Regions from separate parts of the Desulfosporosinus youngiae DSM 17734 genome, predicted to be linked through region 3. Evidence: riboswitches for the same ligand, from Rfam matches in the RefSeq annotation. Region 3 holds a riboswitch; each other region holds the start of a gene.
The links. Region 3 has a riboswitch for cyclic di-GMP ahead of DESYODRAFT_RS02850 (methyl-accepting chemotaxis protein). Riboswitches for the same ligand answer to the same signal wherever they lie in the genome.
Positions count from the first base shown of each region.

Region 1: another riboswitch for cyclic di-GMP. It lies ahead of nhaB (sodium/proton antiporter NhaB); the one in region 3 lies ahead of DESYODRAFT_RS02850 (methyl-accepting chemotaxis protein).
Region 2: another riboswitch for cyclic di-GMP. It lies ahead of DESYODRAFT_RS07510 (sigma-70 RNA polymerase sigma factor region 4 domain-containing protein); the one in region 3 lies ahead of DESYODRAFT_RS02850 (methyl-accepting chemotaxis protein).
Region 4: another riboswitch for cyclic di-GMP. It lies ahead of DESYODRAFT_RS10985 (sensor histidine kinase); the one in region 3 lies ahead of DESYODRAFT_RS02850 (methyl-accepting chemotaxis protein).

Region 1 is NZ_CM001441.1:457,744-465,167, forward strand. Features, by position in the region: gene DESYODRAFT_RS02230 (IS1634 family transposase) at 1-1,507, opposite strand, end outside; gene amrA (AmmeMemoRadiSam system protein A) at 1,805-3,067, shown strand; gene amrS (AmmeMemoRadiSam system radical SAM enzyme) at 3,060-4,064, shown strand; gene nhaB (sodium/proton antiporter NhaB) at 4,045-5,574, opposite strand; cyclic di-GMP riboswitch class I at 5,902-6,003, opposite strand; gene nhaB (sodium/proton antiporter NhaB) at 6,038-7,424, opposite strand, start outside.
Region 2 is NZ_CM001441.1:1,571,106-1,578,529, reverse strand. Features, by position in the region: gene DESYODRAFT_RS28015 (hypothetical protein) at 449-604, opposite strand; gene DESYODRAFT_RS07515 (recombinase family protein) at 934-1,722, opposite strand; gene DESYODRAFT_RS28005 (hypothetical protein) at 1,849-2,196, opposite strand; gene DESYODRAFT_RS07510 (sigma-70 RNA polymerase sigma factor region 4 domain-containing protein) at 2,300-2,749, opposite strand; cyclic di-GMP riboswitch class I at 3,155-3,246, opposite strand; partial or broken gene DESYODRAFT_RS29885 (mercury methylation corrinoid protein HgcA) at 3,277-3,520, opposite strand; gene DESYODRAFT_RS07505 (arsenate reductase ArsC) at 3,526-3,939, opposite strand; gene arsA (arsenical pump-driving ATPase) at 3,972-5,708, opposite strand; gene arsD (arsenite efflux transporter metallochaperone ArsD) at 5,710-6,105, opposite strand; gene DESYODRAFT_RS07490 (IS110 family RNA-guided transposase) at 6,396-7,424, shown strand, end outside.
Region 3 is NZ_CM001441.1:588,152-595,575, reverse strand. Features, by position in the region: gene DESYODRAFT_RS02855 (Tex family protein) at 1-1,589, opposite strand, end outside; gene DESYODRAFT_RS02850 (methyl-accepting chemotaxis protein) at 1,785-3,851, opposite strand; cyclic di-GMP riboswitch class I at 4,013-4,104, opposite strand; gene DESYODRAFT_RS02845 (aminotransferase class I/II-fold pyridoxal phosphate-dependent enzyme) at 4,321-5,481, opposite strand; gene DESYODRAFT_RS02840 (LL-diaminopimelate aminotransferase) at 5,738-6,976, shown strand; gene DESYODRAFT_RS02835 (peptidylprolyl isomerase) at 7,050-7,424, opposite strand, start outside.
Region 4 is NZ_CM001441.1:2,353,677-2,361,100, forward strand. Features, by position in the region: gene DESYODRAFT_RS10970 (winged helix-turn-helix domain-containing protein) at 1-1,406, opposite strand, end outside; gene DESYODRAFT_RS28145 (hypothetical protein) at 2,302-2,442, shown strand; gene DESYODRAFT_RS10975 (response regulator) at 2,834-3,463, shown strand; gene DESYODRAFT_RS10980 (DUF5658 family protein) at 3,534-3,848, opposite strand; cyclic di-GMP riboswitch class II at 4,312-4,396, shown strand; gene DESYODRAFT_RS10985 (sensor histidine kinase) at 4,447-5,775, shown strand; gene DESYODRAFT_RS10990 (AraC family transcriptional regulator) at 5,789-6,709, shown strand; gene DESYODRAFT_RS10995 (response regulator) at 6,904-7,424, shown strand, end outside.

The DNA.
Region 1 (7,424 bases), 130 kb from region 3:
TCTTTTCCAATAATCGATAAATGATAAGGGACATAAAGCAGGTAGTAAAATGTGCTTTAATTCTATCCTCGCGACTTAAATATACCGGTCGCGCTTTAAACTCACTTTTCATGATCCGGAAACATTCTTCAATCTCCCAGCGCCGCTGGTTAATCCGGATGATTTCCTGAGCACTACCTTCGAGGTTCGTACAAACGGCATAAAATCCGTCATAGGCTTGTTCGGCAACGATGGTTTCGTTATTTAAGGCATAGAGTTCATTTTCAGCTATTTCGCCATCAGACGTACAGCTGGTTTTCTTAATAAAACGTTTATAGTCGTTCTGATGGCTTTTTGAAAGTTTCGTCGGATTCGAATCGAGTAATTTCTGAGCACGTTCGATTTGTGAATGACGAATTTGGCGTTGATAATTTTTGTACTTGATGGAGTAAGTGACAATAAGTTTTTGTTCCAGGCCGTTTTCTTTAATCCAGCGTTCTTTGAAGAAGCATTTGTCTTTATAAGTTTCCTCGTCAAGCTTGGTGATATCATAAGTTTTATCATGATCTGCAAGATGCCAGCCTTTTGAGTCAAGAGACCATTCTTTTAAATGCTTTTTTAGTTTTTTAATCGATTGGGTCGTGATAAATGCGCGTTCACCTTCGTTGTTAAACTTTCTGTTCTTTTCAGAAGCCAGACCGGCATCTGTACAGACAACAAACTTGGAAAGTTTAAAATCGGAAAGTATTTTTTGCTCTAAGGGTTTAAGTGTAATCTGTTCATTCGTGTTGCCACTGTTGAGGTTAAAAGCAAGAGGAATGCCGTCTCCATCCATGAACAGCCCCATTTGGATGATAGGGTTCGGTCGATGCTCTTTTGAAGCGCCATACTGTTTAAGGCCGTCTTCTTGTTCGATTTCAAAGAAATAATTGGTGCAGTCATAATAAAGAATACCCGTGTTTCTCTTTGAAATTTTGAGGCTGTTAGTATAAAGAGAAGACTGGATGAAGTCCATTTCTTTGGAAATAACTTCTAGTGCTCTGTACACATGCTGCAATTCAAAGTCAGTTTGTTCAATGAACTTTGAAGAATGCTTGTAGGTAGCGAGTTTGGAGGAAGGAAAAAGGATCCGTCCGTAAAGGAGCCGAGACAGTATAGCATTCAGGTCAAAAGAGAACTTATATTTTTTCGATATATCAGCGGAAACCTTATGAAGGTTAAGATCGTGATAGATTTGCTGAAGAAAAAGATAACCGCCGTTAAAGAAACGTTGTTGATCTTTGGAAATGACTTTGGATGGCGAATATTTAAGGATGACTTCACGTGATTGCTCTTTCTCTTTTTGGTTAAGTTCTTCTATGTATGATTTAGCCCATTCAATAGGGTCACGCCCATTTAATTTTTGTTGTAATTCAGCAAGCGTTCCTAACTTTTCAACAACTTTTGTGGAACGCCTGCCATTCTCGAAAACAGATTGTATGACATAAAATGAAGTAGCATTTTTAGACTTGGATATACTAAGTCGCATAGTACGATCTCCTCCAATCCCTTATATTATAACACATTACGATAAATTACTCACTACCTATTGGGGGGAATTTGACATTTTTTCAATGAAAAAAGCCCTGTTTTCAAGGCTTGTAGAATTTTCTATATTAAAGGCAAGTGTCAAAGACCCGGGGGGTTTTTATGAGGTCACTATCTTTATATCGGACCCGTTTGGTTTATAATTATATTGGGATAAGTTAAGAGGTGCTATTTTAGCATATTAAGCAATAATCAATTATCATATAAGACTTAATCAGGCCAAAAGGAAGTGTATATCATGGGTTTGGTTTATTCCATATTTGTTCCCCATCCGCCCCTGCTAATTCCGGAGGTAGGCAGGGGAGAGGAGCGGAAATGTCAAGCGAGTGCAGATGCTTATGGGGAAGTTGCACGGAGAATAGCTCAAGCACAGGTTGAAACGGTCATCTTGGTTTCGCCTCATGCGCCTCTCATCAAGAAGGGCATGACTCTTGCAGTGGATAACACTCTTCAAGGAAACTTTGCTCAGTTTAGAGCGCCTCAGGTTAATTTGTCCTTTGAAAGTGATCCTGTGGTTATCGCACAATTTCAAAATCTCTCGGGGATTGTTACGATACAGGGCTCTATCGATCATGGTGCCTTTGTACCCCTCTATTTTTTGCAAAAAGCAGGGTGGAAAGGCAAGGTTGTTCTATTAGGGATGCCCCTGGAGCGTCCTGAGGATTATGGAGAGAGTTTAGGACAGATTCTTGAAGATTTACCTGGACGCTATGCCCTTGTGGCCAGCGGAGATCTCTCCCATCGCCTGAAGGAGGACGGACCGTATGGCTTCGATTCTGCAGGACCGGAATTTGATCAATTTGTGGTGAAAACCCTGCAGAGGGATACAAAAAGAATCTCGGATTTGCCGGCTGACCTTGTCGAAAAAGCAGGGGAATGCGGGTACCGAAGTCTTCGCCTGGCGCTGGCGGCTAAAGAGGGAGCACCTGAAGTGCTTTCCTATGAAGGGCCATTTGGCGTAGGCTACCTGGTAGCGGATTTATACCATTCCTCACCCTTGCCCCAGTGGGCGCGGCGATGCCTGACAACCTATTTAGAAAAGGGAGAGCGGGGTTTGCTGGATCTGCCTGCCATGTCTGCCTCTGAATTCGCCGTGCGGAGGGGATGTTTTGTCACCCTAAAACAAGATGGGAATTTACGCGGGTGTATAGGAACAACCGAACCCTGGCAGGATAATTTAGCCTTGGAAATCCGGCATAATGCGATTGCGGCAGGAACACAGGATCCACGTTTTCGCCCGGTTCGTGCCGAGGAATTAGATTCTATAAGCTTCACGGTGGATGTCCTTGGGGAACTCGAGAAGATTTCCGGACCTGAAGAGCTGGATCCTTGGCGGTATGGGGTTGTGGTTCGGCAAAGGGGAAGAAGCGGACTTTTACTCCCTCATCTGGAAGGGGTGGATACCGTAGCGGAACAAATCAGCATCGCAAAACAAAAGGCAGGTATCTTCGAGGGCGAAACAGAACTTTGGCGTTTTGAGGTTAAGAGACACTATGAATAGATGGGGGACGGTTCTTTTGTCTGAAAAGTCCTATATGGCCAGTTGTTTACTTTGTCCCCAACATTGTCAATTGCGGCATGGGCAGGCAGGTCGGTGTCAGGCCCGGGAAAACCGTGAGGGAGAGGTTGTATCCCGAACCTATGGTGAAGCGGCGGCTTGGAATATAGACCCAATCGAGAAGAAGCCTTTGTATCATTTCTATCCCGGCTCTTGGATATTCTCCGTGGGAGGCTTTGGCTGCAATCTTAGCTGTTCTTTTTGTCAAAATTATGAGATATCCCAGCAACATCAAGTCGGAAGAAAAGTCACGCCCGCCGAGCTTGGAAAGCTTGCCGGGCGTGAGCAGGAATCCATTGGGCTGTGTTTTACCTATTCAGAGCCGAGTGTGTGGTTTGAGATGATCCGAGATACTGCTCCTCTTGTGCGAGCTCAAGGGGGGCAGGTGGTTTTAGTGAGTAACGGAACGATTTCACCCCACTTTCTTGAGGAGCTGATTCCGTGGCTGGATGCGGTCAATATTGATATTAAAGCCTTCTCGGAGGAATTTTATCAACACTACTGCGGAAGCAAACTGGCTTGGGTTTTAGATAGTGTGGAGCGTTTGGCAGGGCGGGTTCATCTGGAAGTGACGACCCTTGTTATTCAAGGGGTTAATGATGATCCCCAAGAGATTACGGAGCTGGCGCGCTGGTTACGGCAGCTTAATGTTCCGCTGGCCTGGCATTTGAGTGCCTATCATCCGGCTTATCGGCTTGCCGTTCCGCCTACGGAGCGAAAGACGTTGGAACGGGCTTGGGATATAGCCAAAGAGTATTTGCCCTACGTGTATTTAGGGAATGTCAGGGGTGGAAGTACAACCTTTTGTCCTCAGTGCGGTGCAGCGGTGATTGAACGTGAACCTGTCCTGGTTAACCGCCTGGACCAAGGGTGCTGCCCTAAATGCGGAGAGGGTATTTTCGGTGTTGGGATGAGAAAGATTACAACAAGTACATTGTAGCCAGCACACCTGTAAGAGACATAACAATGGTATAAGGCAGAGCCAGTTTCACCATTTCCAGGTAAGACAGGCGAATCAGCGGAGCAAGCGCGGAGGTCAGCAGGAACAGGAACGCCGCCTGACCGTTTGGTGTAGCAACGGAAGGAGCGTTTGTCCCCATGTTGATTGCAACTGCCATCTTGTTGTAATGCTCCAGCGCAATGCCTCCGGCTTCAAAGGCTTTCTGGGTTTCGGACATATATACGGTAGCCACAAATACATTGTCACTGATTGCAGAAAGGACACCGTTTGCCGCAAAGAAAGCCACAAGCTGATTCTGGCCTTCCAGGCGCAGTACCCATTGAATGATCGGCGTGAACAGGTGCTGGTCATGAATAACCGCGACGATGGCGAAAAATACGATAAGCAGTGCAGTAAACGGCAGTGCCTCTTCAAAGGCATGACCGATGCGCCCTTCTTCAATAACCCCGTTGAAAGAGGTAAGCAGGATGATAATCATCAGACCAATAATACCGACTTCCGCCAGGTGCAACGCCAGGGAGAAGATCAGCAGAACGCCGCATACAGCCATAATAATCAGGCGTACACGCCCGCGAGTATCCAGCGCAGCATCTTTGGCTTTGGTGTCGTCTTCCATGACTTTTCGAACAGAATCAGGAAGCTGATAGCCGTATCCCCAAAACTTGGTGACTTCAAGGGTGATGGCGGTCAGAAGACCGGCGATCAGTACCGGGATAGACACAGGTGCGCTGTTTAAAAAGAAATCAACGAAGTCCCATTTCATAATAGAGCCGATCAGCAGGTTCTGAGGCTCACCAACCAGTGTTGTTGCTCCGCCCAGGGCGGTACCCACGGCACCATGCATCATAAGATTGCGCAGAAAGCCACGAAACTGATTTAAATCCTCCTGATATATGTCATCAACAATATGGTCGTGATTGATGTCATAGGTTTCGTATACTTTTTCGCTGGAAGCAAATTTGTGGAAAATGTTATAGAATCCATAGGCCACGGCAATAATCACTGCCGTTACGGTCAGCGCATCCAGAAAAGCGGAGAGAACCGCCCCCAGTATAGAGAACAGGAAGGCAAGGGCGACTTTAGAGCGTACTTTGGTAAGGATCTTGGTAAACAGGTACACAAGACCTTCTTTCATAAAATAAATCCCGGCAACCATGAACATCAGAAGCAGAATAACCGGCAGGTTCAGTTCAACTTCGTGATAGATCGAATGCGGGTTAGTAAGCCCGATCACAACGGCTTCGATCGCCAAAAGTCCGCCTGCAGGGAGCGGATAACATTTCAGCGCCATGGCCAGGGTAAAAATAAATTCGACAATCAGAACCCACCCGGTAACGTACTTACCGAGAGTCAACATCAAAATAGGGTTCAACACCAGGAAGGCAAGAATGGTTGTTTTGTACCAGTTGGGAGCGTGGCCCAGGAAATTTGCTCTGAATGCCTGTCCGATGCCCATCTGTTTCACTTGTCCGGTACCCGTCTGTTTCATATGACACTCCTCCAAATTAGAAATTTTATTGTTGCTTAACAACATTGCGAATAGTCACAGGTCAGTCGCTTACTGTAGCATTCTGCCGGGTTGCCAGTTGACCGGCAATGGGGATGATTATAGGAACAATTAATAAAACGGTCGTGACGTTACCAAGACTGCAATGATTGACCTAGGGATTTTCTCTGTGATGATAAAAGAAAATAGCTGAATGAAAAGATAACGGCTAAGACAATAAGCATTTAATACACCTCCATATGATAGTTTAACATTCCCAAAATAAAGGGAGAGCAGTCTTAAGATGACTACTCTCCCTGAGAAGTTCCTGCTTGTAATCTGGCGATCCTAGCCTAATTCCAATATGAATTAGCAGCCTTAGACCCATGATTTTAGCGTCCTTCGCTTTCGCGAAGTTTACCCCAACCGATTTTAAGAGTATTTAGTTGTACAATACTATTCAGGCTTACAACAGGTACATTGTAGCCAGCACACCTGTAAGAGACATAACGATGGTATAAGGCAGAGCCAGTTTCACCATTTCCAGGTAAGACAGGCGAATCAGCGGAGCAAGCGCGGAGGTCAGCAGGAACAGGAATGCTGCCTGACCGTTTGGTGTAGCAACGGAAGGGATGTTTGTACCCATGTTGATTGCAACTGCCATCTTGTTGTAATGCTCCAGCGCAATGCCTCCGGCTTCAAAGGCTTTCTGGGTTTCGGTCATATATACGGTAGCCACAAATACGTTGTCACTGATTGCGGAAAGGACACCGTTTGCCGCAAAAAAAGCCACAAGCTGATCCTGTCCTTCCAGCTGTAATACCCAATGAACAATCGGAGTGAACAGATGCTGGTCATGAATAACCGCAACGATGGAGAAAAATACGATAAGCAGTGCGGTAAACGGCATTGCTTCTTCAAAGGCATGACCGATGCGCCCTTCTTCAATAACCCCGTTGAAAGAGGTAAGCAGGATGATAATCATCAGACCAATAATACCGACTTCCGCCAGGTGCAACGCCAGGGAAAAGATCAGCAGAACGCCGCATACAGCCATAATAATCAGGCGTATACGTCCGCGAGTATCCAGCGCGGCATCTTTGGCTTTGGTGTCGTCTTCCATGACCTTTCGAACAGAATCAGGAAGCTGATAGCCGTACCCCCAAAACTTGGTGACTTCAAGGGTGATGGCGGTCAGAAGACCGGCGATCAGCACCGGGATAGACACAGGTGCGCTGTTTAAAAAGAAATCAACGAAGTCCCATTTCATAATAGAGCCGATCAGCAGGTTCTGAGGCTCACCAACCAGTGTTGTTGCTCCGCCCAGGGCGGTACCCACGGCACCATGCATCATAAGATTGCGCAGAAAGCCACGAAACTGATTGAGATCTTCCTGATATATGTCATCAACAATATGGTCGTGATTGATGTCATAGGTTTCGTATACTTTTTCGCTGGAAGCAAATTTGTGGAAAATGTTATAGAATCCATAGGCCACGGCAATAATCACTGCCGTTACGGTCAGCGCATCCAGAAAAGCGGAGAGAACCGCCCCCAGTATAGAGAACAGGAAGGCAAGGGCGACTTTAGAGCGTACTTTGGTAAGGATCTTGGTAAACAGGTACACAAGACCTTCTTTCATAAAATAAATCCCGGCAACCATGAACATCAGAAGCAGAATAACCGGCAGGTTCAGTTCAACTTCGTGATAGATCGAATGCGGGTTAGTAAGCCCGATCACAACGGCTTCGATCGCCAAAAGTCCGCCTGCAGGGAGCGGATAACATTTCAGCGCCATGGCCAGGGTAAAAATAAATTCGACAATCAGAACCCACCCGGTAACGTACTTACCG
Region 2 (7,424 bases), 980 kb from region 3:
CTCCAGCTCCATTTGGTTGGCATAATCAAAAAGGTCATTCCGCTGGTTTTTAAACTGCCATGGCTATCTTCAGGTGCATCGATTTGACTATAGATCTAGGCACGTTTCCATTCTCTCATCATGATCCCTCCCTCTCCCCTTTCTTTAGAAAAAAGAAGCAGAGGTATTTCCCCCCTGCCTCTTCAGCCATTTTATATCCTGGGCTTTCTGGCCCAGCTGTTGCTACAACATCTTTAGCTCACTTTTCGCGGGCTGACCCCTTCCCTGGACTCCAGAAGGGCTTGGTACGCCGCTTCATCCGCGCTCAGAATTTTCCCAGGTTCTTTTTCCCCCATCTGCATGGGGATCAGATCTTGCAAAATTTCCTGAAGCAGTGTCTGAGCCGGGCAGCGGTTGATGATAGCTCCGAAGGAATTTATAGTCAGATGAGCGAGTCTGTCCGTTCAAATCATTTTGTCCGCATTTTCTCCGTGGAGCATAATACAGTCGGTGATGTTAGCCGTGGTATTTTCAAAATAAAATGCCCTCCGACTTCAGTCATAGCCGTATACATAGCCAATGACCCGGTCTTTCCTATAATCTCATCCTGTCTTGACGTTTTCATTGGGATTCCTCCTTAGTTTCGGCCTTTAATCTCACATGGATGCGGCAGGAGAATTTCCTCTGCCGCGGCTATCTGAGATCAAAGAGATCTCCTTGCAGGCCTTTCCAAAACAATTGCCGCGCTTCAATGCGCCTACTCCAAAACAGCATAAGAACCCTAATCTTAAAGAGCGGCAGTATAAACGGACTGCCGATTCAGCCCCCCTTAGAAACTGCAACTCACCCAAGATCCGGCAATGGGCGATACCCCGGAATCTCCGAAAACAACCCATTGACCGCCCCTGCTTTTAGGTAGACAGTGGCCGACGAAAGTCAAATTTTAGCTCAATCCTAATATTCCATTTTAAGGGTCATACTCGGATTATCCTCCAGTGTCTGAGCATCCGTTTCCGCCCGTTCCGGATCAGCTTCTTGCCGGGAATCAAGAACGCCTCCCTCAGCCATTTCCTCCACAGCAGGGATCTCCATATCCCCCTGCTGCATGGAAGTAAGCATAGGAAGTAGTTCATTTTCTAAAAAATCCTGATCCGAGCAATAGTCGATAACGCCATCATGGGTTGAAATAACGGCCACATCACTGGGTGTAGTGATAAGTACGTCGCCCCCTGCCCCGGTCGTACTTTGAGCGATAAAGGCTGCGATATTTTTCGGAGTTACCTTTAAGACATGGGGAACGTAGATATCATCCTCGGAATAAGCCACTAAATAAGGATGTTCCATGACTCGCGGATTCGCTAAATTCATCAAGGCGTCAACCACTTGCGGGGAAAGTATCTTAAAGAGAGCAGCATTGATCTCACCCTCTTTGGCCGAGAAAATCTTAATGCCCTGTTCATTCAGCCCGCGGAGAAAATTAATAGTTGGTACCTCATCTCTGCCAAGACTTGCAATGAACAAGGCCTTCATCTCGCCTGCAGCAGCGGCTTCCGCCACTTTGGCCAAACCGTTTTGTTTAAAACTCGGACCGCTGCCGATATCCTGAGCTATTCCGACGACCTCATATCCCTGCCATTTAGCATAGTCCGAGAGTACCTCACTTTGCTTTTTCAAGCAGTAATTTGCATCCCCGGAAGCGCCAACTCGCAGGTAAACCCAGGCCCTTTGTTTCTCATCCGTCATTTTTATCCCACCAATACATAAGATTTAGCTTAGATACTACACGGCAGAACTTTTAAGCCCCGCCGCGCAGTATCTAAGATCAAAGTGATGAGTTTGTTCTTCATTTCCAAAACAGTTGCCGTGCTTCTATTCGACGCTACTTCCCGAAGCACAAAAGAATCCATGATTCTTCCAGGGCGGCAGCATAAACGGTCTGCCGGTTAAACAAACCTCATAGGAATTCACCTCTCCCAGGATCTCTGGAAGCCGCCCCCATTGCCTGATCCTGCTTGCAGCAGGGCTGTGGCTGGACGGAAGTAGCATTATCCCTGTCCATTTCCTTGCGAAACAGCCCACCACGGGCTGTTTTATGACCGGGCATTCCCGCTCGTCGCCTTCGATGCCATCGGTTCGACGGATACCTGTCACCCATCCGCAGGTAGTCTTGGCGCGCCTGTCAACGTCGCTGCCGCTCAGCACGGCTGGACAGTTCATGTATTTATGCTGCCGGATTTTTAGTTTTCAAAGAACAGAAAGGGCATAAAGAAACCCCCTCACTTATTTCCACGTTGAGTGAGGGGGTTGCACGGAACTATTTTTACTTATCCATGAGTTTTTTTAATTTGCCCAGAATCTTAATCTTCCGGTCATGAATGGTCATATAAGGAATACCGGTTTCCCTTGACAGCTGCCGTTCGCTCTTGCCTTTAAGAAACAGCTCAGTGATCAGCTCCTTTTCCTTCGGTGCCAGGAGTTCCAGGCAAGTCTGCATTTTCTCAAGCATGACCGTTTTCACTGCAGCATTCTCTACGCTTACCCGCTCATCGGCAAACTGCCGGTTTTCCTCCAGCGGCCGTTCATAGGAGTCTTCCCGGCTGGGAACGAATGCAACGGTCCGCTTAACATAGTCAATCCGGTACCGCTCTGCTTTCAGGTCGTATTGTTGGTACTCCATCTTGCGGTCGCTTTTTTCCAGTGCCTCAATCTGTTCATCGCTTAAACCGGGATACTGTTTACGATAGTTCACCCTTTTTTCTAATTTAGCCATCGGCTTGTCCTCCATTTCGCGATCTTTAAAATCTGGAAATGAAGAACAAGCGGAGGTGAGCGGCAATTCGGAACTGATGTGCTTTTGCAGAAAGCGGTGCAGCATGTAAAGTTTTTCGCACCTAATTGACTGAATATTGTGAAATCAACTGCTGAGAAAAAACCAGCACTTTGCAATAAGCGAAGTGCTGGTTTTCGGCGGTATTGAATTGATGGAAGGCCGTATAGACAAAGTGCTCTGTCTTTATTTCGACCTCCTGATGAATTGATAACGGTAAGCGCGGCAATGAATCCTGAGGCCCCCGTTCGCCAAGTACAAATGTCAGCAAAAGGCAGACCTGAGAAGCATTAATCAATGTTGTAAAGCATATACAACAAAAGCCTGTCTAAAAGACAGGCTTGCAACATTGGCAACCAGGCTATTCATAGCGCCTTTTAAGCACCTTAGATCCTACGGTTTTGCGTCCCTGCCTTTAGGCAGGTTTGCCCTTGACTTTATTCAGTTTTACCTAAACACATTTCTGCCATGGCCTCTATCGAACCGTAAACAACCTTCAACCCCGAATGCTGGGTTACCTCATGAGCACTTACGCCCGGTGCACCCAACTGGGGTAAGATCAGCGTTCGATGAGAGATCGCTTTATCGAGTTGCAATGGCCAGAGGATTTAAAATTTCGGTCGTTCCAACGATCCCTTTTACCAACAGCACACCATACATTAATATCTTGGTATCAGGGACTAGAATCCAAGTGTCCAAGCCAGATAATTCTTTAATACCTAAGCACTAATTTCACCGCTCATTATCCGTTCTTTAAGTTTCAAAACTTTATCTTCGATGATTCTTGCCGCTCTGATAAACTCATCATCGCTTTTTCCAGTTGGATCTTCAAGACCCCAGTCTTCTCGGTACTTACACGGTACGTACGGACAATTAACATTGCACCCCATCGTAATCACAATATCTGGTTGTGGGATAGCTTGAATCAACTTGGAAACTTGAGTCTTTTCCATATCAATATCATAAAGCTGTTTTACGATCCGGACGGCGTCTTTATCAATAGCAGGCTTTGTTTCGGTACCGGCTGAGTACGACTCGAAAACATTTGAAGCGAATTTTTTACCTAGAGCCTCAGCCATCTGTGAACGACAAGAATTGTGTACACAGACAAAGGCAACCTTTACTTTATTCATTATTAATTCCCTCACTTAGTCGTTGATAAAGACTAGAGTTCAAGCAGTTTATCTCCTTTAATGTCTTCGGCGCTCCACGGGATTACAGCAAAATTCCCCTTTGAATGTTCATCCACCTTATTGATCCACTCGATCTCATGACTTGCCTTTGCCGCCAATAATTGATTGGTGGTTCCTGTACGATACAGAGAAGAGTTAATAACCCACCATTTCGTCGCAATCCCTGCCCGTTTCAAATCTCCTTCAAGACGCATTGCTTCGTAGACCGGTGTAGCTTCCGCAAGGGTAACAATGATGACTTCCGTCTCCTCTGAATTTCGAAGTCTCGGCAGAAGTTTTTTCACCGATTCCGGAATATCGCCTTGTGAACGTTTAATCTCTTGGTGATAACTCTGGGTGGAATCCAGTAAAAGCAAGGTGTGCCCTGTCGGCGCGGTGTCGATAACCACCACTTGATCTTCGGCTTTCTCGACAATTTGGGCAAACGCTCTGAATACTGCAATCTCTTGGGTACAAGGAGAACGCAAGTCTTCCTCGATATAGGCAATATCCTCCTCCGACATTGTTTCTCTTGCCTTAGAAAGGACTTCCTCTTGATATTTTTTGAGTTCTGCCTGCTCATCAATGTGGCTTAAGGTAATCCCGCTATTCTCATTGATGACAAATCGGAGGTGGGCCGCAGGATCTGTGGTCGTAAGATGCACCTTTTTCCCTCTTTCCGATAATCCCAAGGCAACGGCCGCTGCAATCGTTGTCTTACCGACCCCGCCCTTCCCCATCGTAAAAATGACCTTTTTATGGGTGTTATGCAGATCATCAATGACATCTTTAAGCTGCGGAATGGTTTCTTCCTGAATTCTTTCTTTATGAATAAACAAGTTGTCCTGGGTGAGCAAAGCCCGGACATTTTCTATCCCCGTGACATTATACGCTCTGAGTGGCACCGTATAGGTGAGTAAGTTCCGTAAACCCTTTGGCATTTCTTCAAGTGCCTTCTGTTGCTTGAGATAAAGACTTTCGGAAATTGCATCATCATAGGAAGCAAGGACTCCGTTTAATATCAATACTTGATTGTTTACTCCTAAATCCGCCAGCTCCTTCGACGCTCGCACAGCCTCTTTGAGCGGAGTTTCTTCGGGACGCGAAACCAGAATAAGGGTTGTCAAGTCACCGTCTGCTAAGGTTTCTACAGCTTTTTTATACATTTCCTTTTTACTCTCCAAACCGGAGAGTTGCCCTAAACAAGATGCCCCATGCGTGCTCTCACTGATGAATTGACTCCACGCCGAGGGAAGCTGCAGCATTCTCAGCGTATGACCTGTCGGTGCCGTATCGAAAATGATATGATCATACTCTTCCTGCATTGTTTCATCCGTTATAAATTGGGAAAACTCGTTAAAAGCTGCAATCTCAACGGTGCAGGACCCTGAAAGCTGTTCCTCCATATTTTTGATAACGACCTCGGGAAGTTTACCCCGATAAGGTGCAATCACGCTTTCGCGGTATTCTGCAGCCGCTTGTACAGGATCAAGGTTAGCCACTACAAGATTAGGGACCTCTTTAATTGCCACACCCTTATTATTAAGGTCAGTTTTGAAAACATCTTGAAGATTGGAGGCAGGATCAGTGCTAATAAGCAAAACTTTTTTGCCATTATCCGCAAGGCTCACCGCGGTAGCGCAAGCTGTTGAAGTCTTGCCGACACCGCCCTTTCCTGTATAGAAAAGATATTTTGTCAATTGAATTTTCTCAGGAGTAAATGCCTTCATTTTAACAACATCCCCCATCTGAACAATCACAGGAATCTGAACTGCTTTTGGTAGTGACTTCAAATGGATTAGATTTTTCGTTTAAAGTTCCACTGGGTAAATCCAAAATTTTACAAAATTCATCATTGGAAGGATATCTTCCTGTTAAGACAATTTCCCCGTCAAGTACGATAGCCGGTAGATCATCGACTCCTTTAGTATTAAGGAGGTCGTTAATGGTTTTGTTATTAACGAATTCCATTGGGGCACTTGTAAGATTGAATCGCTCAACCTCGATACCTTTTTTATTCAAGGCACTGAGGACCGTTGAAATTCTGAGGAGTTCTTGGTCAACGCCGACACCACAAAGGCCTGTAGGACAGCACATCGCCGGTTCAAAGATTTGTATTTTTTTCATTTTAAGTTCCATTCCTTTCGCTGTGCTCAAGGCACAAAAATTTATGAAAGTGTCTCCTAGTGGATATAATCCAATTGGATAAGCAGATACACTACAGAGCACGGGGAGGTGAGTGGTCCAGGGTTTAGCACCCTGCCCGCATTTTAAGATGTGCCGTTTGCTATTTTCAAGTACAAATAAGTGTGCCATAGAGCACGTAAACTAATCCTTGTATAAACAATTCCCGTTTATTATGTAGCAAACAGTCAATGTCTGCTTTATCCACTATAAACTTATGCGGGGATGTGTTTATGCTCAAAATTGTTTTTCCTATTTGCTGTGGAATTGATGTCCACAAGAAGTTTGTTGTTGCAACGGTTGGTACTACTAACAAATCGGGGGTTACGGATTACCAAACGAGGCAATTTTCAACCTTTACCCAGAGTTTGCTTCAACTTTTGGATTGGTTGAAAGCTCACTCTTGCGTTCATGTCTGTATGGAGTCTACAGGCAAGTACTGGCACCCTGTTTTTAACATTTTGGAAGATTACTGTGATGTTGTCGTTGCTAATCCAAAGTATGTTAAAGGTATTCGAGGCAAGAAAACCGATAAGAAAGATTCTATTTGGCTTTGCGATTTACATAAGCACGGTTTAGTTCCCAGTAGCTTTATACCACCCTTACCAATTCGTCAAATTCGTGATTTAATGCGGTATCGGTTTAAGCTCATCAATGTTAAGTCAAGCGAGAAAAACCGCATCCAAAACTCTCTAACTGTTTCAAATATTATGATTTCTAGTGTTGTTTCTGATACTTTTGGCGTAAGCTCGATGAGAATCATTAATCACATACTTGATAATCCGGATGATATGGATTTCGAGGTTTCATCAATGTTACACGGAAGAATGCAAGATAAAGCAGAAACAATTACAAAATCAATCAATGGGAATTTAACTAAGCCTCAAGCAGATAAAATGCGTGTTTGTCTGCATCATCTTGAGAACATCGAGAAACATATAACTGATATCGAACGGGTTGTTTTAGGCTTAGCTCAGCCCTATTTGCCACAAATAGAGATAATTTTATCATTGCCAAGTATCAAGGATGTTTTTACTGCCATCGCTATAATCGGTAAGATCGGTAGCGATATGGCAGTTTTTAATTCCTCCAAGCATCTATGCTCATGGGCTGGAGTTACTCCTCAAAACAATGAAAGTGCTGGCAAGAAGAAATCTGTTCGTATTTCACGAGCTGGTGTATATATCAAGCCATTACTAGTTCAATGTGCAAATGCTGCAATTAAGAGTAAAAAGTGTCCGTATTTCAAAAACCGATATGAC
Region 3 (7,424 bases):
AGACGGGGTATTTTCTTAAGCTGGTCACGATTACTAAATTTCCCATGTTCATCCCGCCAAGCAACGATATTCTTAGCTACCGCCGGCTTCAAACCTGCCACGTATTGAAGCAGAGAGGCAGAAGCGGTATTTAGATCAACTCCTACCACATTAACACAAGACTCTACTACTCCATGCAGGGATTCTTCCAACCGTTTAGGCTGCACATCATGCTGATATTGTCCTACCCCAACCGCTTTTGGTTCAATCTTTACCAGTTCTGCCAAGGGATCTTGCAGCCTTCTGGCGATAGATACTGCGCTCCGCAAGGAAAGATCAAAATCCGGGAATTCCTCGCCTGCTAACTTCGAAGCCGAATACACGGAAGCCCCTGCCTCACTTACCAGGGTAAATTCGACGGGAATTCCATCTTCCTGAATCAGTTCCGCTACGACCTCCTCTGTTTCCCTGGAGGCCGTACCATTGCCAATCGCAATAATATTGACATCATACTCCCGGATCGCTTTCCGTAAAATTGCTTTAGCTTCTTCTCGTTTGCCCTTTCCGGTATGCGGATAGATTACACCTACTTGATGCAGCTTTCCTGTCTCATCTACAATCGCCCACTTACATCCTGTTCGGAATCCCGGATCAAGCCCCAGAACCATTTTCCCACGAACTGGAGGCTGTAATAAAAGTTGACGAAGATTAGCTGCAAAGACTTTAATGGCTTGTTCTTCCGCTTGAGCTGAAAGTTCTGCCCGTACTTCCCGTTCTATGGAAGGCTCAATCAATCGCTTATACCCATCATGTGCTGCTTTTTGTACCAGCGGAGCACACGGTCCCGCTTTGACATAGCGCATTTCAATGATTCTCTGCAAATTTTCCAGCGGTACATCAATCTTTACAGATAAAAATTCTTCCTTCTCCCCGCGATTCAGGGCCAGTACCCTGTGAGGCGGGATCTTTCGTACAGGTTCACGGTAATCATAGTACATCTCAAAGGGGGATCGTTCTGTGGCCTTCTTAGCTGCGGCGACCGCTACAACATCTGCAGTTCTTATGGTTTGTTCCCTAATCCGTTTACGGAGGGCTGCATCATCCGCTATGGTTTCCGCTATAATATCCATCGCCCCAGCTAACGCTTCCTCTGTTGAATTCACCTCAAACTCTGCATTTAAGTACTTTTCTGCCTCTGCTTGAGGGTCTCCTCTGGTATATTGAACCAATAACCAGTCCGCTAAAGGTTCAAGCCCCTTCTCCTTGGCAATCGTTGCCCGCGTACGACGTTTTTGCTTATAAGGCCTGTAGAGATCTTCGACGTCTTGAAGCACCGCAGCTGCCGCGATTTGAGATGACAGTTCTTCCGTAAGCTTTCCTTGTTCGTCTATTAGGCGCAGGACCTCGGTTTTCCGCTGTTCTAAACGCCGCAGGTAATCCAAACGTTCTACAATATCACGTAATACATTTTCATCGAGTTCCCCGGTTACTTCTTTACGATAGCGGGCAATAAAAGGAATCGTGTTTCCCCCATCCAGCAAATTAACAGCCTCTTTAACCTGGTTTAACTTAAGACCAAGTTCCCTGGCAATAACCTCATTGAAATCCAATGATTAATCCTCCCTAAAACCGATTGTATAACTTGATAAACGTATACATCTAATTATAACATTCTTCGCTAAGCGAAGGAAACTCCGCCAACTTCAGACGTGAGGCTTCTAAATTAAATGAAAAGCTATGAGAAGGTCTTAGGTACCTTTCCATAGCTTTCCTGATCAGCAAATTAACGTTGAATACTTACCCCGCTATAGTTTAAACATCGTCACACTGCCTTGGAAATCTGCTGCCATTTGGGCAAGGGAGGCTGCCGACCTGCGAATTTCCTCCATAGAAGCACTCTGTTCTTCTGTCCCGGCAACCACATTTTCAAGACTGCCGGCAATATCCTTCGGAATGCAAGCTACCTCCATGATTGAGGAAACGATTGTCTCAGTACTTGCTCCAACCTTCCCGACTACCTCAGCAACAGCTTGTGCCTGCTTTGAAAAGTCGTTAACACCCTGCAAGATATCCCGGAACGCTTCACCTGCCGAATTAACCATGGTAATCCCGTCTTGGACCGCAACAGTTCCATCGTTCATAGTCTTAACCGCTTTCGTGGTTTCTTTTTGAATCTCACCAACTAACCCACTGATTTTTCCAGCTGCATCACTGGACTGTTCGGCAAGTTTACGAACTTCATCTGCAACAACTGCAAACCCTCTTCCCTGCTCTCCCGCCCTTGCAGCTTCGATCGCTGCATTTAGAGCAAGGAGATTGGTTTGAGCTGCAATGTTGGTTATTAATGCCACTATTTCACCAATTTCCCCTGATTTTACCCCTAGGCTATTTACAACATCTGCCGCCTCTGTGACCTTACTGCTAATCGCTTGCATCTCGTCAACAGCTTTTCTGACAACACTATTCCCTATAGCGGCTTTTTCTGATGTGGAAAGCGAGCCAGCCGTAACCAAATGAATATCTTGAGTTATCGAATTCATATGCTCAGAAACTAATTGGGCGGATTGTGCCGTAGCATCAACCCCCGTGAGTTTTTGACTAACCCCTTCAGATACTTCCTGAATGGAGTAAACAATTTGTTCCGTTGTTCTGCTGCCTTCGTCTGCACTGGCCGTCAATTCTTCTGCTGAGGCCGCTAATTGCTGAGAACTGTTAACGATCCCTTCAATAATGCCCTTAAAATTCTTGATCATCAGGTTAAGATTGTCTGTCATTTGTCCGAACTCATCTTTTGAACGAACCACAATAGTTTGGCTCAGATCTCCTTGAACAATAGCTGCTGCAAATTGGTTGACCTGTTTTATATTTTTAACAATATATCGGCTATACAAGATGAGTACTGTGCCGGTTATGGCAACGGCCAGCACAATCAGGATTAACATCCGATTTAATAAATCCTTTAAAGGAGCCAGCAAATCAGTCTCCTCAACATCAATGGCTAAAATCCAGCCAAACTGAGGAACTTCCGCATAGTAAACTTGCCTTGCAGCACTCTTGTCATTGTAGGGAAACGTACCGGTTTTTTCAGTCAGCATCTTTTCTGCCGCTTCCTTTAAACTGGAATTTTCTTCTTCGGTAATCTTGATATTCATGATCTTGTCCGGGTTTGGATTCGCCAGGTACTTCCCTTCCTTATTCAAAAGATATATATCTGCTTTAATATCTAATTGGATATTACTAATTAAGGTTTGCAGAGTTATGAAATCAATTCCACCTGTAATTGTACCCTTGAAATTTCCGCTCTTATCATAAAACGGGACGTTATCCGTTAATATGGTAGCGTTCGTGCCCTCATCATAATAGGGATCCGTCCATATTGATTTTTCTGAGATGCCTTTGCTTATTGTATACCAGCCTTGGCTGGGATAATCATATTTAGGGTCAGCAAATTCATTGGTAAATACTACGTTGCCTTCTTTATCCTTGTAGACATAGGGGCCAAAGTATTGGGTGTCACTGTTATAGGCATATGGCTCATACCACACACCTGCTCCGAATGTAACACTATTAGCTGTAATGATTTCTGTTAGTAAACCCGCATACTCCTCAGCATTTACGCCATTTCCGACAGATTCTACAGTACGTGCTAAGCCTTGAAGCAACGTATCATGGGCCGTTAATTGTTTCTCAATATCTTTGATCGTCCCATTCAGTTGAGCGGTCATTTTATTTTGGATCTCGCTTTTTAGTACAGTTTCCGAATATTTGTAGCTAACCAGGGACATTGCCGCCAGGGTTAATAATACTAAGGGTAATATAGTTGCCATTGTCTTACCACTGATACTAGAACCATTAAATAATCTCTTAAACATAATTTCAGCTCCATTCATATGTCAACGATCAGTTACGTGCTGATACGGCTTAGCAGCCTATAGGTCAAACTTGATTTCAGTTAAACTATCCCCCCTATTCGTCTAAAAACAAAAAAGCCTAACTACCGAACTTTCAGCAGATAGACATTTTGAATGTACACTTCCGCAGCCCGGCTATCCTGATTGTAGTAGTACTATCCTTAGACCCGTGGCTTTGCGTCCTTACCATGTGACATGTTTGCAAATAAATAAGTTCAGAAAAATCAGTGTTACCGTTTATTCGACAAAAAATTCTATTTTCCTCCTGCCTTAGGTTTTCTTATTTTTATACCCCCTATAATTAAAACCTGATCCCTCTCCAAAAAGAAAACCTACGAAACACAAATAAGTGTTCCGTAGGTCTCACTAAATCATTGCCCGGCGTTTTCATTGGTTCATTTCTTCATTAAATGAGTTGTGACATCTCTCTTTATAAGAACTGCTGAATTCGCTGCACCGCTTCCCGCAGCACGCTTTCATTCTGAACCATAGCTATCCTGACGAATCCCTCTCCATACTCTCCAAAGGCCATCCCCGGCACTACGATGACACCTGCCTCACGAGCCAAGTCCATCGCAAAGGATACTGAGTCCTGCTCATTCGGAACAGGCGCCCAAATAAACATGGAACCCTGGGGAATCGGCATTTTCCAACCGGCTTTAGCACACCCCTCGATCAAGATGTCCCGTCGCCTCTGATAAGCGCTCTTATTCTCTTCAATTGAATCTTGTGCATTGCGAAGTGCGTAAGCTCCGGCGGCTAAGACTGGAGCGAAGACACCATAATCGATATTTGATTTAAGTTGAGAAAGAGTTCCAATGACATCAGCGTTCCCGACGACAAAGCCTAATCTCGCTCCGGCTAAATTGTAGGTCTTGGATACGGAATGGAATTCAATTCCGACCTCTTTTGCCCCTCGTGCCTGCAAGAAACTCACAGGTCTGAAGCCCTCAAAGGCCAGTTCGGAATAAGCAGCATCATGACAGATAAGAAGATCATATTCTTTAGCGAACTCGACAACCTCGTCAAAAAAGGAGAGGCTGGCAACTGCTGCAGTGGGGTTGTTGGGATAATTTAAAAACATAAGCTTTGCCTTGCGGGCGATATCAGGCTCAATTTGTTTCAGGTCAGGCAGAAACTCATTCTCTTTCAACAAAGGCATCGCAATTTTTTCTCCGCCGGCAAGCATTAAACCAGCCGAATAGATGGGGTATCCCGGGTCGGGAATTAAAGCCAGATCACCAGAATCAATGTAGGCCAGAAAAATATGAGCCAGCCCATCCTGGGAACCCATTAATGGCAGAACCTCAGTTTCCGGATTTAAAGTGACTCCAAACCGTTCCTGGTACCATTTTGCACAAACCCTGCGAAATTCTTCTGTTCCCCGGGTTAGGGTATAACCATATTGGTTATCATCCAGAACTCCTTGACTAAGAACCTTACGAATTTCAAGATCCGGAGCACGGTCAGGACTTCCAATACTAAGATTAATAAGGCTCTTTCCCGCCCTTTCCAATTCCCTCTTCAAATTATCCATTTCTGTAAAAACGGACGCTCCTAACCCTTCCAAACGTATCGATGGTATTTGCATTGTTTACACTCCAATTCTGTCCTGTGGGTGTCAAGGGGCTGTCAAAGGGATTGTCCATTGATATCCCCTTTTGACACACCTTTAATTCTTATTTTACCACGCAAATTATGCAGTTATAAAGCAAAATTAATATTTTAACTCAACCCAATTGCAGAAAAACGGTCTATAAAGTAAAATGTGCTATAATTATAGAAATTGTTTAATAAGAGAATACTTAATTTAGGCAATGGAGTTAAGAAGGGGGACTCATAAATTTATGGCACTGATGAATGAGAATTATCTAAGGTTACCTGGGAGTTATCTGTTTTCAGAAATTGCCCGCAGGGTTAGTCAATTTAAAAATGAGAACCCCGCTGCGGATATTATTCGCTTAGGAATAGGGGATGTAACCCGTCCGCTTCCTCCTGCGGTTATTGAAGCAATGAAAACAGCCGTCGATGAAATGGGGAGAGCTGAAACCTTTAGAGGGTATGGCCCTGAGCAAGGGTATGACTTCCTAATCGAAAAAATCATTGAAAATGATTACAAACCCCGAGGAGTCGAACTTGATTTAGACGAAGTCTATATCAGCGACGGAGCGAAGAGTGATACAGCCAACTTTCAAGAAATCTTTGGTGTCAATAATATCATGGCAGTCACCGACCCCGTCTATCCGGTTTACGTGGATAGTAACGTGATGGCAGGACGTACCGGAAACTTCGATGCGGAGAAAGGTCAGTATGAGAGTATTGTTTATCTTCCGTGTACTGAAGAAAACGGAATGAAACCCAGCTTTCCTGCAACTCATGTAGATATGATCTATCTTTGTTTCCCGAACAATCCGACCGGAATGACCTTAACCAAAGCAGAGCTTAAGCAATGGGTGGACTACGCAAGGGAAAACAAATCGATTATCCTATACGATTCTGCTTATGAAGCATACATACGCGAAGAAGAAGTCCCTCGCACAATCTATGAGGTTGAAGGTGCTCGTGAGGTTGCTGTAGAGTTCCGCAGCTTTTCTAAGACAGCAGGCTTTACCGGAACGCGTTGCGCCTATACGGTTGTCCCAAAGGAAGTTATGGTCTATGATTCTGAGGGCAATGCTCATAACCTAAATAAGCTTTGGCTGAGAAGACAGACCACAAAGTTTAATGGTGTCTCTTATCCGGTGCAAGCTGCTGCAGCAGCGATTTACACTGAAGAAGGAAAAAAGCAGGTTAAAGAAACTATCGACTACTATATGGGAAATGCCCGTATCATCCGGGAAGGTCTGACGAAGGCAGGCTATGAAGTATTTGGTGGAATTAATGCCCCCTATATCTGGATGAAAACTCCCAATAATATGGGATCTTGGGAGTTTTTCGATAAACTCATGAAAGAAGCCAATGTTGTTGGTACCCCAGGAGCAGGCTTTGGTGCTAATGGCGAAGGGTACTTCCGCTTAACAGCCTTTGGAACCCGGGAGAATACGGAAAAAGCCATCGAGCGAATTAAAACAAAAATGGGTAGTTAACTATGTAAAACCTGTCGTTAGGGTCTGCCTAACGACAGGTTTTTATCTTTGGTAATAAATTTACTTTCATACCTTATTTTTTTATTACCTCCGGTTCAGAATACTCTTCCCCTAAGGTGTCAACGGTTACACTTTTCATGACCTGATCTTGATTGGGTTTATCCTCATCATCTCTCGGACTATTTACAATTTTGTCTACAGTCTCCATACCACTGATAACTTTACCAAAGGCAGCATAATCTTTATCCAAGTTTGGGACATTACTTACCATGATGAAAAATTGGGAGCCGGCAGAATTAAGATCATATGGAGTTCTGCCCATGGAGATCACACCACGTTCATGCTTTAAATTATTTACAAAGCCATTGTTCGTAAACTCTCCTTTAATGCTATAACCGGGACCACCAGTGCCATTTCCGTTGGGATCCCCGCCTTGAATCATAAATCC
Region 4 (7,424 bases), 1.8 Mb from region 3:
TCGCATAACGTGAATAATGTCCTGGCAAAGTTGCTCAGTTCTTGATTAGAAGCGTAAGGTTGGGCAGCCAATAATCCTTCCATTTTGGCTAACCATTGTCTGGATAAGGCGAAAAGTTCTATTTGCGCATAATACATGACATACATGCCGGCAATCTTAAAGCTTTTATCCTTATAAGCTTCAGGCAGTTTCTCTATCCAGGAGAATGCCCAGACAAATTCATTGTTAGTTATGAAGGGTACCTTTACTTTTTGTTCAAAAAGGCTAACGGCCTCTTCATAGGAAGTACCCTGCAGATAGTGTTCAAAGGCCTTGACATTAAAACCATACTCTTTGTACCAGGTTGCAGCCCTGATATGCAACTCTGAAACTATGCCCGGATCAGACTTTATCAGTTGTTTAGACAAGATGTCTTTAAATAGTTTATGCCAGCGATACTCATGTTTCTCATCATCCAGCGCAATCAGGAAGCCATTCTTCTCATACATATCCCGCAGCATCCGGCTGCCCGTATTGTCCCCTGTGACAGCGTTGCATAAGGATTCGCTGAGTATGTCCAAAATGGAGGTTTGCAAAGCAAAGGACTTCATTTCTTCCGGCCAGGAGTCGATAACTTCAGTTTGGAGATATTGACCGATATCCCGCCTGCAGTGGGTCAGCCCCTCCATGGTTTTATGGTTTACCATATCCTTCTCCATGGACATGGCGATAGCCACCAAAGCTGCCGCCCAGCCTTCGGTATAACTTTCGACCTTTTGCAGAGCCGCCTGATCCATCATAAAACCTCTTGTCTGATAGAACTGAAAAAACTCTTCGTTCCGAAAGCGCAAATCTTCGGAAGTGATTCTGACCAGTTGGGATTTTATCCCCTGCTTGGTGAGATTCAGCTTGGGCTCGATCCTGCTGATGAGGATCAGATGCATTTTGGGCGGAAGATAGCTGATTAAATAGGATAACCCCTGCAAAATTGCAGGATCTGTCAGCCAATGAACGTCATCGAGCACGAGCAGGAAGTCGGATTCCTGCTCCAAGAGTTTGTTGATCAGGATACTCAAATGAATATTGGCTTTGAGCAGTTCATAGGATGAGAAGACATATTCTGTTTCTTTGCCTATCCCCAGGGCAATTTCATCGAGAGCTGCACAGATATAACGCCAGAATACCCTGGGGTTATTGTCTTCAGCATCGACCGACAGCCAGGCTGCCGGCAGCCCAGCCTGTGCCAGCCATTCGAGGACGGCAGAGGTTTTGCCATAGCCGGCAGGTGCCGTCACTGTGGTAACCTTATGGTTAAGTGAATTACCCAATCTCCGATGTAAGCGCCGACGCGGAATCAGATAAGAGCCGCCCCCAGGCTTGCTGTATTTCGTTCTTATCAATACGGGGCTGTATGCTGCTTCTTCCATTATTGGTTAATCACCTCATCATAAATATGAGTAAGCTTTCTACAAAGAAGCTATTAGTCTATGATCTAAATTCCCCGTATCTCCTATAGTTCCTTCCAAGAGTTACAAAAAATAAACGAAAGATTCGGTAAAAGTAAGAAACCTTTCTCTGGAGCACGCGTCCACGAGAACATCAGGAGAGCTTTTATGGAATTAGGAATTAGAAAGCCTTATCCCTTTCCAAGAGCACGCCGAAACACAACAAAGATAACTGATTAGCACAAAACGTCCTTTACTGTACCTAGGTATGATGTGCTGTGGAAGAATTTTTGGTATGATTCTATACGAAAAGGTAGCCCCTTTTCAATCTTTGGGGAAAAATAAGCCAGAGCGTGAAATCTTAAGGGAGTATTCCTGATTTCACACTCTTATTGTTATATAAAGCTTTTTTCCTCATGACTTCATAGGTCTGTGTCTTAATGAAAGATTTTAGTCTTTGTTTCTCAGGATAAACATAGTTTAGCTTTTAAAGAAATTGAACATCGCTTCGTTATTTGGTAAGATAAGGTCCAGAGACATCTGCTTCCTCCTTGAGATGGATTTGTTGTGGTAGACTTATTTTATACCACAGAAGGAAGCCGTTGGTCTCTATTTATTTTTGGTAAAAGATTGGAAGCAATTTTGCTCGTTTATAGTATACAATATCAATTTACTCTGCCCCGACCTTGAGTTTCACCAAAGTGAACGTGTTGACAAAGCTTTATTTAATGTAGGGATCGGTATCTCATACCTTTGGCCGATGTATCTTTCGCAAAAAGGTCGTAAAATAAAGAGATTAGAATTGGTACAGTTATACCGGGTCACAGCTTACTTTAGAGAATTTAAGGTAAACTGAATGATTAAAGGATTGATGTAAATGCTAGTGAACCTCAAACGATTGTTGAAAAAAGAGCTATGCGCAATCCTCAATGAAATTGGTGGGGATAGTTTGATTTTAGATGCCGGTGAAAGATATTGTACGGAATTGGATTGGTCAGCCACTGTCTTTCGGAAATAATGATTTCTATGTTATCCTCTATTGGTTTAATGGTACGGTTTGTTTTTTCTGTTATCGGGGCTCAGGTTTAATCAATCTTTAATGCTTCATAGCTTGCTAAGTCGCCTGGGAAACCAATCTATTTTGCTTGAATAGGGAAGCTTGACCCGCTAATGAAGTCTCTTAACCTTTGCCAGTTTAGACCAAGAGACTTCGGTAACTCGGTAAGACGCTACTAGACAATGCGTCACATATTTAGTTTGAGTTTTTTTGTTGGTTGTAACGTATTCTCGTACAATCATAGTTAATTAATACAAAGGAAAACCCAGGCGATTTAGACCTAGGTCTGGCGAAAGTCGGGTTAAATAAAAGCGCGAAGATCACTAGTAAAAAAGTATGGGGGAGGAGCATCATGAACGTAGTGTCAATTGATGATTATCCATTATCAAGACAGGGCCTTATGGCAGTTCTTGGGTTAGAAAGTGAGTTTGAGTTTGCGGGGGAAGCTTCCAGTGTTAAGGAAGCACGTGAAGTTATTTTCAGATTAAAACCAGAGATTATTATTATAGACCTAAAGCTAAAGGATGAAAGCGGTTTTGATATTATCTCTGAAGTCAAAGAGTTAGATAGTGATTGTAAAGTTGTTATATTAACTTCTTCATTAGACCCGGATGACTTTAAACGTGCGTCTGAGTTTGGTGTTGATGGGTATATTCTAAAAGACGCTATGCCAGAGGAAATAGTTAATGCTGTTCGGCTGGTCAGTAAGGGGAGAAAGTATTACGATCCGTCTATTATGGAAATTGTAATGAAGAAAGAAAACCTGCAGCATAATGTTGAAGAGTTAACGTCTAGAGAACTAGAGGTTCTGGCAGCGTTGGGTAAAGGTTTAAGTAATAAAGATATAGCTGAGCAGCTATTCATTTCCGAGTATACCGTTAAAAAACATGTTAGCCAAATTTTCGGTAAACTTGGACTAAGCTGTCGTACACAGGCAGCGCTTTATGCAAATAAACATAAACTTGGAAGTTTATTAGTGTAATCTAATATTGATGAGTAAAAAAGCCACTGCCTGAGCATTGGCTTTTTTGTGTTATCAGATCTGGTTTTCGCTACAAATTTAACCACCAATAAAGATGCAGCAGATTTGTCAATAAATAAATCACTAAGACCAGACTAAGTGAATATTTAACTAATCGTTGCGATTGTTCTCGTGCTATCCAACAAATAACTCCCATAAATAGGGGGAGTAATAACTTAGCACAAATGACACTACTAGGGTTCATAGTGATAAGACCCCGCATTAATGGATTAGCCTCTTCAATAACCTTTAGATTCAGCCCCCAAAAAGTTAATAGTCCATCGAGTGCATTCAAAATAAAAAGAATACCCGAAGCAAAAATAATTCTTCTTTCATACACTTTCATAAATTGCTCCTAGAAAAAGATTTAACTTTATGTCTATTATCTGTTAGTTTTTCGTATTAATCGTCCTACATAGGGTTAACTAGAGATAGCCAAATAGGCGCTTTTAGCGGTATTATTGAGGTGAAATATTGAGTCTACTTTTGGGTAGAAAAGTATACTTCAGTACTATACCGCGTGAGGCCCTGATACATAGAGCCAGGTATAATCAGAAGCTATATCCGGGTCGGAAAATGTAGATATAAGAATAATGAAACAAAAACAAAAACAAAATTTGTGATTTAAGCGAAAGAGAAAGCAGAAAACCTCCGAAAAAAGCGAATAGAGAAAAATGCTGGTGGAAATAAATGGTTGACAAAGAAGTTTCGTAAATTATAATAGTATTATTAGAAGATTGCGAGAAATACGTCGTGTTTAAGATGGGTGTATTTTTACACATTCAGAAGGGTTATGGGATTTTAATGGCATGTACGTGTGAGACAATGAATTGCAGTTTATAATTGGTCACGAAGAATTGCAAGGAGTCAAACGTGAAACCGGCACACTCATATTTGAGTGTGCCGTTTACGATTCGGGTCCATGAATGAAATGGGAAGGTAGAATGGGGGTGAGAAAGATAACGAATAATGAGATCCGTATGATAGGTAATCTCTGTTGGCTTGTTCTTACAGTTAATTACCTATGGGTGGATGAATCGATTTCCTTAACTAACAAAATACTTAAGATAATCCTCATTTATGTGCTGGCAGAAATTATAACTGGTATGTTGATTGAACTTAACAACATGCGTGAACATACCTTAGCTCTTCGTCAATCAAACGTTAAATTCGAGTCGGCAGTTAATGAACTTATACAGTTTTATCATTCAATTGATTTTCAGAAAAGTTCGAATAGTACATCTGATATTACACGTGAATTGTGCGAGTATATAATCAAAATATCGGGAGTTGATTCGGCTTTTGTATGGCTCTATTCACAAAATGGAGATAAAAACTCAATCCTGCTAACACCTGAAAACAAACGCCAAGAAGTCGTTATTGCAAATGAATCAGGACAAGTTTGGGATAATCTTCGAAATGAAGAAGAAGCTGCATTAGTTCAATTCGGAGATACATGGTATTATTTAGCCCCAGTTAAAACGGCAACATGTTTTTATGGATTTATAGGAGTATTTTGGGATGAGGCCACTAGTGCCAAGTTCAAGGAAAGACTCCACCAAAACGTCAGACTCCTTGCGGAATGGAGTGCAATTATCTATGAGCGGGTGGACACAGATAACAGGGCAGTAAAATCGATGATTGAAGCGGAACGAAAACGCATAGGTGAGGAAATTCACGACCTTAGTTCTGGACGTCTTTTTAGCGCTGTTTGTGCCACGTCTGCTTTAGCAAAGTCCGAAAAAGTAGATATAAAAGATCGTGAACAACTTAAGCTTATCACAAGTACAGTTAATCAAGCGCTCAGCGAGCTTCGTTCAATAATCTACTCACTCAAAGTTACTTCTGATAAAGATTGGCTCCAGCAGATAAAACGCTACCTCTATGAGGTCGAAAGACTTCATGGGGTTTCCGTCTCTTTAGTAATTAGTGAAATGGATGTAGACCTTGGAGGACAACAGGCTCGAGCGTTGTATCGGATTATTCACGAAGCAGCAAATAATGCCTTGAAACATGGCCGATGTAAAAATTTAACGGTTGAATTCATGAATATAGGAGAGGAATTACATTTAACGATTACAGATGATGGGAAAGGTTTTGAACCGATAAATAGCGCCGATGAGCACCAGGGTTTAGGGTTAATCAATATGACTAGTTTAGCTCATTCCATTAATGCAATCTTATCTATTGAAACTCACTTGGGGCAAGGTACCCTGATAAGAATCGTTTTGCCAAATGAAAGTGCGGGGATCACTATGTTGAAAAGCGGATAAAACTGAGGTGGTTATGGCTGTGCGTCCCGAAAAAATTGAATTTGAAAATGGAATATCAGTCAAAGCATATGTCAGAGGATGTCAATATCCCTACCACTGGCATGATACGCTGGAAATTATTCAGGTGCTGAAGGGGTCAATCAATATCGATGTTGGCGATCACAACCTTACGCTGCATGAAAATGATATTGCAATCGTAAACATGGGCGAGCTTCACCGTATCACAAAAACTCATGAGGATAATAAAATTCTGTTTATACAAATTGATGGATGTTTCTGCAGCAGCGTCCTGCCGGATGACGAATATCTGTTTTTTTACTGCTGCTCCGCTTACCATGAAACGGAAGCACCACAAAAATATAAAAAACTTAGGAGATATACTGCCCTGCTGACATCGGCGTTAATGGATAATCCCCGTGGAGAGCATAAACAAAATATCGAAAGTATTCTGGTGGACATGCTGGACTATCTTACCTATAATTTTGATTTTCTGCGCTGGGGTTATGGAACTACACCCTTTACTGAAAAGCTTGTAAATAGGCTCAAGCAAATAGCTAAATATGCAATCAGCGATCTTGATGTACAGTTGAGGCTGAAAGAACTGGCCGTTGAGGTAGGCGTCAGCTTGCAGCATTTAAGTCATGATATAAAGGATAAATTCGGATTAACCTTTCTGGAATTATTATATTACAGTAGATGCGCATATGCCGCAAAGCTTCTGTTAAGTACGGATGCACGGATAATCGATATTGCTATGGCGTGCGGATTTTCTGATACAAAATATTTAGTTAAATATTTTAGACAATACTTTCATACCTATCCTTCGGCGTTTCGTAAAGTGCACCGGACGGATATCCAGACCCTTTCATCCCAGGTGGAATACCGCGAATATCCTCTCTCTCATGCATTGAGCCAGAGAAATATTTTAGAATAAAAATATTCTCCATCTTAATTTCGTCATGACGTGATTTCTTAAAATGAAATAAAATAAATGCAAACTAGAGGTGTTATAAAATGGCTGAACAATTAGACGTTTGGAATACTTTGTGGCAGTGGATAGACTATGCGTCCAAATGTAGATTGTTCATCGGAATGTATATTGTAAAAAACGTATGGTGAGGAAGCATTATGAACGTAGTGTCAATTGATGATTATCCATTATCAAGACAGGGTCTTATGGCAGTTCTTGGGTTAGAAAGTGAGTTTGAGTTTGCGGGGGAAGCTTCCAGTGTTAAGGAAGCACGTGAAGTTATTTTCAGATTAAAACCAGAGATTATTATTATAGACCTAAAGCTAAAGGATGAGAGCGGTTTTGATATTATCTCTGAAGTCAAAGAGTTAGATAGTGATTGCAAAGTTGTTATATTAACTTCTTCATTAGATCCGGATGACTTTAAACGTGCGTCTGAGTTTGGTGTTGATGGGTATATTCTAAAAGACGCTATGCCAGAGGAAATAGTTAATGCTGTTCGGCTGGTCAGTAAGGGGAGAAAGTATTACGATCCGTCTATTATGGAAATTGTAATGAAGAAAGAAAACCTGCAGCATAATATTGAAGAGTTAACGTCTAGGGAACTAGAGGTTCTGGCAGCGTTGGGTAAAGGTTTAAGTAATAGAGACATAGCTGAGCAGCTATTCATTTCCGAATA